One region of the Marinomonas sp. 63XJN7_7_ISO-PGPR-S23-202 genome, then DNA from elsewhere that is predicted to be linked to it. Evidence: predicted binding sites of a transcription regulator. Region 1 holds the regulator's gene; the other holds the start of a gene.

Region 1 (4,204 bases):
TTCCTCAGGTATTGGGACAATCTGTTTTGGATTTAGAGTTTGAGGGCAAGGTCAATCGCCTAAATTATTATGTCCAATCCGTCGCCACCACTGAGAAGAAACATGATTCAACCTTTTTAACCGTTGGTTTAGGGCTGATTGACCAAGATGCTGAAAAAGAAGCGTTTATCAGTAAGCTGTTTGATAGCTTATAGTGTTATTTATTGAACCCTTATCACCCCCTCCCAGCCTCCCCCTTGGTAAGGGGGAGGAGCGAAACAGTTCCCTTTGGTAGGATGAGCCGTAGTTCCCTCCCAGCTCCGTTGGAAGGGGCTGGGTTGAGGAATATCGTGTTCCCTCCCCTTATTTAAGGGGAGGGTTAGGGTGGGGTTTATTGGTCTTTTGCAATAGGTTCTTTGTCATCCTCAACATTTTTTTCTATTGCAGAAAACGCCGGGATATCATCCGTCCGCACACGGTTGGCAGGGAAATGACAAGAGAAGCGACTACCACGGTTGAGTTCGCTAAGGATCTGTAACTTAGCATCATGGTGCATGAGGACATGCTTGACGATGGCTAAACCTAAGCCCGTGCCGCCCGTTTTGGTGCTGCGGCCTTTATCTACGCGGAAAAATCGCTCCGTTAAGCGCGGAATGTATCTTGGGTCTATGCCCAAACCTTGGTCGGCTACTGAAAACACGCCACTAAATTCATTGGATTCCCACTTCACCTTGATGTCACCACCATCTGGCGAGTACTTGATGGCGTTGACCACCAAATTAGAAAACGCACTGTAGAGCTCGTTGTAAGAACCGTACAAACGTGCTTTTTCTGGAATATCAATGTCTAATGTATGCTTGTCAGTAAGCAGTGGTGACGCAATTTTCTTAATCGCCTCTGCCCAAGAAGACACCTCGTGCCAATGCTCTTCCTCCCGTTTATCATTGCTTTCTAAACGCGATAGCAGCAATAAATCTTCGATTAAATGTTCCATGCGCTCCGACTGCTCAGACATGTTGGTGATGCCTTTTTGCATGCTGGCGGGCAGGGAGTCTTGGAACATTTCTAACGTTTCCAAGTAACCTTTGATGACCGTTAAAGGGGTTTTTAGCTCGTGGGAAGCATTGGCGACAAAGTCTTTGCGCATTTCTTCAAGCAGATGCAGTCTTGTGACATCGCGGATAAAAATCAAATGATCATTTTTATCATACAAGGTGGTTTGGACTTCTAAATAAACGCCCTCTTTGGCCGGTGACTTAATCACCAGCGGTTCTCCAAAACGTTTTTGGGTAAAGTAACGAAAAAATTCTGGGTTGCGAACAATATTGGTAATGGGTTGACCACGATCGACTGGGCGCATTAGGCCTAAAAAGTGCCCGGCCGAGTTATTCCACCACTCTAAGTTGCCTTGGTTATCGGCCATAATGACGCCTTCTTTTAGGGCGGCGGTAGAATTCTCGATACGATTCAGGGCTTGGCGCATGCGGCGCTTCGATTTACGCTGCTTTTTCTGTAAACGGTAGACAACATCGAAGATATCTCCCCAGATGCCATCCGATTCAGGAGGCGCACCTCGTCCTGAGTGGCGTAGCCAATAATGAAATTGGTAAAGTTGATACAGCTGCCAATACAATGTTCCCAATAAAAACAAAAGTACAACGGCTTGTAAGTGGTTTATGATAAAACCGATGACGATGCAGGCCAAAAGCCCTAAAGACCAGCGAATTATTGCTCTTCGCCAAACTGCTTTCATATTATATGACTAAGTCCTTTTCGGAGAGAAGCGGTAGCCAGTCCCTCGAACGGTTTGAATCAAAAAGTCATGGCTGCTACCAATGGCTTTACGTAAACGGCGAATATGTACATCAACGGTACGTTCTTCCACATAAACATTACCGCCCCATACCTGATCCAATAATTGTGCCCGTGAATAGGCTCTTTCTTGGTGAGTCATGAGGAATTTTAGCAAGCGGTACTCCGTTGGCCCCATATCAAGTGGCTTGCTGTCAATGGTAACGCGTTGGCTAATAGGATCAAGGGTTAACCCTTCAATTTCTATTGGCTCATCTACCCCTTGAGGGGTGGCTCGACGCAACACGGCTTTCAGTCTGGCAACTAATTCTCGTGGTGAGAAGGGCTTGGTAATGTAATCGTCAGCACCGACTTCCAACCCTTGAATTTTGTTGTCTTCCTCACTTTTCGCCGTCAACATAATGACGGGAATTTCCGCTGTTGCACTGTCTTTTTTAAGGCGACGAGTCAGTTCTATACCACTGCTCCCTGGCATCATCCAGTCGCAGAGAATCAAATCAGGTCGATGGTCGACAATGATTTCGTGGGCTTGTTGACTATTTTCTGCTTCCATATATTCGTATCCCGCCATTTCTAAGGCGACGGCGATCATTTCGCGAATGGAAGACTCATCATCAATGATTAATACTTTTTTACCGGTCACAGGATCTACCCTCATCTCAGGAACGGTTTAATTAAAACGTCTTAGTATGACAGTTATATGAAAATGTCACATATTCGCCATATATTACACAAATAGTAAGCTAGCAGCGATGCCAATAAAGATACAGTAACCAATTCGGTTATTGTCTAAGAAAGCATGGAAGCAGGCTTGTCGGTCACGTTCTTTGGCTTTTTGGTATTGCATCCCAAATAATCCCAAACTGATGATAAGCGACACAAAGTAGATCCAGTTAAGGTGGGCCAATATTCCGATCCAGACCAACAGGGATAACGTCAGACCTTGTAGACAGAGAATAACAAGTAAATCGTATTTGCCGAAAAGGATCGCGGTGGATTTAATGCCGACTTTTAAATCGTCGGGTCGGTCTGTCATGGCATAGTAGGTGTCATAGGCAATGGTCCAGAAGCAGTTTGCCACAAACAGCATCCACAACTTGGGGTCTAGCAGATCCCCGCCTTGGGCGCTGTATGCCATGGGAATCGCCCAAGAGAACGCCAAGCCAAGAAATAACTGGGGCAGGTGGGTGTAGCGCTTCATAAAGGGGTACAGTGCCGCTAGCCCTAAGCCGACGAAAGACAGCAAAATGGTTCGTAAATCGGTACACAGCACTAACAAAAAGCTCAGTACGACCAAAAAGGCGAACAGCCCCAGCGCTTCTTTTTCGGACACACGGCCAGACGGTAAAGGACGATTCTTTGTTCGCTCAACGTGGCCATCGACTTTTCGGTCGGCATAATCATTGATGACACAGCCTGCGGAACGCATGCTAAACACTCCCAGAACAAAAATGACAATAAGATGCCACTGGGGCCAGCCATCGGCCGCTAGCCAAAGGGCCCATAGGGTTGGCCACAGCAAGAGTAGGGAGCCAATAGGACGATTAAAACGCGTTAAGTCGGCGTAATCTTTAAGCTTGTTCATGGGAGTCCATTGATTTAGTCGTCAGAATTAGGCGAAGCCGCCTTTATGTTATGCCATTGTCTCGAAAAATGCTTCACTGACCAAGATACCAGAGCCAAATTGTTGGAAAACAGAGCGTCTTGCCCAGACTTTGGTATGGTGATTGGTAAATAAGCCTTTGGGAAGGGCCGCTACCTCAATAGGGCTGCGTTTAAGTGCCCTATGCTTAAACAAATAACCGCCTAATGGTTTATTGTGCAAATGTTTCACTTGTCGCCAATGACCTCGTAAGGCGTTGGCTGGGATAATGGAGCGGGCGTATATAACGGTTCGACCATCGACTTTTAATAATACCGTGCGAACACGCGCAGCATCGCGTGGCTTCATGTTGAGTCGTCGTTTTTCACGCGGCGTTGCTTTTCCCCAACCATCCTCAATAACCTCTACCGTGAGTTGGCCTCTTTTTTTCAACTCTGCGGTGATGGATTGACTGGTCGTGAGCCAAAACCAAAGTGACGCCGGAATTTGCTGTTTGCTAATTTGTTTTAAGGGTTGCCAACGGTAGTGCAAGGCAAGTGTCAGATGATGATTTAATTGCATGTTAGGCCAATCGTTAAGAGCCCTTTTATCGACACTGGTGTTTCTGCCAGTGCATAAAGGTCTCGATTAGTGACATGGCTATTATATTGAGGTTTCGCAACCTTGTCCCATAGAACAATGCATAAAAAAGCCTCGCCTTTATGTCCAACGTCATGGTGGAACATCGAGGTGAGGCTGTTGATCCTATTTGTTTAGTTAACAGGGAATCAGTATCAATGGTTCAAAATTTGGCTTAGGAACAATTGCGTA
Region 2 (4,204 bases), 1.5 Mb from region 1:
CCAGAAATCATCGAAGTAGACGAAAGCGAAGTATTAATTTACGAAGTGAAAGGACTGGCTGAAAAATATCAAAAACGTGTCCACCAATACATCAAAGAGATCAACCGTGCTGATGAAAACTTAGCGTTAGATACAAACGACTAATTCAGGCCAAACCTATACAAGCATATAGAAAAAGGTTTTAGCAATACCTATAAGCCGCAAATACGCCTCCCTAGCACGGCTAAAGAGGCGTTTAATGTTCATCTGCCCCGTCGTCCTGAAATGGGTTTACACTAGGACAGTACGCTGCCGCCGACTCGAGTCTGCGGTGGTCGACCCATTCAAACTAAAATCAATATCACCGGACAAGCTTGATGTTTGCGCCCACAGCTGCTCACATAAGGCCGCTAATCCCATGTCATTTTCTTTATGGAGCCACCCCACGACAGCTCTTGCCACATTGGGGTAATTTACCTGAACCACCCGACTGCTCTCTAACCAATTTTGAATAATCGACGAATTCAGTGTACTACTGGTGTGTGCAAGTTTTAGATATTCCAAAGCAATAGCATTCGAATGCTGCTCTATTTGCCCTTGTAGCGGCTTGGCTAAAATACGACGCCCCAATTGCAACGCTTCTGAATTCAGTTCGAACCCGGCATTACACAAAACGGATTCGCATTCACTTAAGTTTTTATGAAACTCAACGCGACTGAATGGAAAGACTTCAACATTGCCATAGATGCCAGGCTCAATGTCTTTACAGTGCATACGAAAATGGTAATTCGGAACCCCTTCCAGCCATTCCATGACCTCTTCACTGTCCTCAAAAGGCAAATAGACGAGCACATGGTCATCTTTGGGGTTGTTATATTTGTTATCCATCAGAATCAAAGGTGGCAAAATCGCATGACCAAAATGATGCCAGTGAGCACCCAGCTGTGTGGTAGCGGGCGCAAAATGCATCATAATCCATTGAGCGATACGACTCCCTTTAAATTGCGGAATATTATGATGAAATGCATATTGATGACCAAACCCGACACTAGGGGTTCCTTGGCGTTTCGCCGCCCAAGCAACAATAGGTTCAAAGTCCGTAATCACCAAATCGTAAGAACGAGTATTGATGGCTCGAATATCTTTCAGTAGCTTTATAATATTCGCTTTCCGGCAGGTAGAGACAATGTCCAGCTTGCCATTTCGCGCCACAAAACTCAGCCCCTGAAAAGTGTGATAATCCCCAAAGACATCCATATCGAAGTAATCTTTTGCGTCTCGTCCTGAAAAAATATAATCCACTTCAATACCCGCTCGGTGAAACTCAGCCGCCATTGAACGAGCACGAGTAATGTGGCCATTGCCAGTCCCTTGAACGCCGTACAAAATTTTCACACTAATGCTCCTACCATAATAGCCGCGCAAGCCGTGCCCAGTAATGCTCCCATTACCGTATCCGTTGGAAAGTGAACCCCTAAAAATATTCGAGACAGCCCCACATGACCGGCCCAGATATACAATAAAACACTGAATTCAGGAAAAAATTCGCTTAAACAATAGGCAATAAAAAATGCCCCAGAAGTATGGCCTGAAGGAAAAGAGAATTGGTCAGATGGGATAATAAAACTACTGAAATTTTCTAGGGCATCCGCCGGCCGATTGCGTTTAAAGCCGCGCTTTAAAAGAAAATACAAACAGCGCTCCAAAGCAAACCCCATCACTAATATCAACACTAAAGTATTAAATTCTAGCCACCACAAGGATAAAGCTAGCAGAGCATACAATGGGCCATCCGCACTAAAGGAAATAGCACGTCCTATTCGAGTAAATCCAACACGATGTTTGCGTGCCATAAACCAAGAAAAAGCATGCACATCTACTGTGTGGATATTTTGAAGGATATTCATACGCCACCCCGCTCATTATTTGTCTTTCTAACATAGAACAGAAAAATGTCAGTTTAGCGGCAGTTATATGACAGCTGTATGAAGCCCATACTCACTGTAAAATTATAATAGGATTCACAGACTAGAACGAAAAATGCCCCGAATGATACGAGGCATTGAAAATGACATTCACTCACACAAACGGCACCCGTTACCTCATAACCAGCTCGTTAGCATGATTCCCACACCTAACGTTTGTGAGCTGTGGTTATAATCGAGCAATGAATCACCGTAACCATTAAAGTACTGTATGTAACCTCTCGATTTCCCCCAAAGAGGGAAAGTAAAGCCTAATTGCACCGACCCTTTATTACCGGATGTACGAAGATTATTTCGTAGGGTCATATCAAATGTATAATCGTCAATGGTATGCACCATGGTCAATTCCCCATAACCCAAATATTTTTCAATATCAGGATTATCATCGTCGGCGGCATTTTCAGGAATACGATACCAAGGTTTGATGGAATAAACGGTATTTTCAGTCTGAAACAAAAAGTCGACGTATAAACGGTTCCAAGAACGAGATAAAGCCGTTGATTGTCCATTCGATTGATGCACAATACCGTAGCTTATATAAGTTGGCTTAATACCAAACAAAGCTTTTTTGGGCTCCGTCATTAGAAACATTTCTGGCTCATAGTTAGTGTCTCTAAAGGGCGCTGAAATACTACTATTGTATGCTTGCCAATAGGACAGCTGGGTGTAGGCCACCCATAAACTACTGTTTTTACCAACCACATCGTATAAAACAGGCACTTTAAAGCTGAATTGAAATTTAAATTCAACGTCATTTAAATCATCTGAGCTGTTTTTATCCCCTAAAAACGCCCGACTGACAGGGTGAGGGTTATAGTTAAACGGTAAAAAATAATTGGTTTTATAGGGTGTTAATACAAACGGATTATTAGCCGTTGCTTGCTCTTGTTCCATGCGTTGCTGTATAAGGCCATGGGCCTTTTTAGCACGCTCCGAGATAGGTTCAGGAACAGTGGGCTCTTCCGGCGTCGAATCATCAGAAGTATCGGGGTTAGCGTTAACAGACGATGGATCCGTCAGTGCTTTACTCTCTGTTGCCCACAACAAAGAAGGTGAACATAATATCAGTACTAGCAACCATTTCATGTTTTTGTCCTAGGGTCTCTCAGAGAAAGAGGTCAGTATTACAGTGACAGTACTCATTTTTTTGTGTAGGTTTCTTTGTCCATTTCACATATGTCGACAGTGAAACTCACATTCACCACCTTAAAGCCCTGTAGAGCATCAAGAACTAAAGAGGAGAGTGCTTTTCTGTTCTCAACTGAACGACCAGATAGCATCCGAATAGTGACATGCACAAAGGCATCATCCTTGCCCCCTGTCACAACGTTTTTGTAAGCAAGCGCCCTTAACTTAAGATCTTCCTCTTCAAAAAGGCCCGAAGCCAAGCAAGCCGACTTTACCGCGTCCAGCCAATCGACTGGCGGCACTTCTTGTTCTAAATTTTGGCTGTATTCGACAATACAATGAGGCATACACCACTTCCTTATAATATGTTCGCAAAATATTATCGTTAGTATACTACGGCCATATTGCAGGCCATTCAGAAAAGTGAAAACCTTTATTTATTTCATGATTAATAACCTAAAGAGGCATTAACACCTTCTGGGATAAAACCATTCGCACGATAGAGGCGAATCGCCTTCGCCACTATTTGACTAGCAGAAGTGGGATTCGTTGGTGCGGAAATATGAGGTAAGACAGTTACCTTCGGGTGAGACCAAAAAGAGTGTAAAACGGGTAACGGTTCTTGAGCAAACACGTCTAATACCGCATGATCTAGATGTCCATTATCCAAGTGTTCTAACAAAGCCATTTCATCCACTATGGGGCCTCGGGCAAAATTAATCACCATAGCACCACTTGGTAACAGAGCCAACCTTTCATAATTAAGTAGACCACGGGTACGATCAGTCAAAGGTAGCAAACAAATCAAAATATCACTGTCCCTCAACAATGCTTCTAATCCCTCGTCACCACAATAACACCTAATTCCCTCAAGAGTTTTGGCCGTTCTACTCCATCCCGACACACGAAAACCATTGTCCACTAGCCGGGCTGCACTAACCTGCCCTAGTTCCCCTAATCCTAACACCCCCACTCGTCGGTCCTGTGGCATCACCATTGCCCGTTGATACCATATTTTCTCTTGCTGCTGTTGCCTATAAAATGGCATACCGCGATGCAGATACATGGTCCACGCCAACACCGCTTCAGACATGGTCTTCGCCAACTCAGGG

The links. The regulator PhoB, encoded in region 1, activates phosphate uptake and scavenging genes when phosphate is short. The targets are predictions, from matches to a motif close to TGTCATANNNNTGTCANA.
Region 2: the regulator PhoB is predicted to act here: its motif matches at 1,942-1,959, upstream of AC0VYG_RS06205 (phosphatase PAP2 family protein).

The regions. Positions count from the first base shown of each region.
Region 1 covers NZ_CM149677.1:5,100,279-5,104,482, reverse strand. The annotation lists gene AC0VYG_RS23505 (response regulator) at 1-194, shown strand, start outside; gene phoR (phosphate regulon sensor histidine kinase PhoR) at 371-1,732, opposite strand; gene phoB (phosphate regulon transcriptional regulator PhoB) at 1,742-2,434, opposite strand; gene ubiA (4-hydroxybenzoate octaprenyltransferase) at 2,519-3,376, opposite strand; gene AC0VYG_RS23485 (chorismate--pyruvate lyase family protein) at 3,425-3,955, opposite strand; gene AC0VYG_RS23480 (amino acid ABC transporter ATP-binding protein) at 4,168-4,204, opposite strand, start outside.
Region 2 covers NZ_CM149677.1:1,354,106-1,358,309, reverse strand. The annotation lists gene AC0VYG_RS06215 (AhpA/YtjB family protein) at 1-144, shown strand, start outside; gene AC0VYG_RS06210 (MJ1255/VC2487 family glycosyltransferase) at 271-1,374, opposite strand; gene AC0VYG_RS06205 (phosphatase PAP2 family protein) at 1,371-1,886, opposite strand; gene AC0VYG_RS06200 (phospholipase A) at 2,082-3,050, opposite strand; gene AC0VYG_RS06195 (5-carboxymethyl-2-hydroxymuconate Delta-isomerase) at 3,104-3,439, opposite strand; gene AC0VYG_RS06190 (2-hydroxyacid dehydrogenase) at 3,541-4,204, opposite strand, start outside.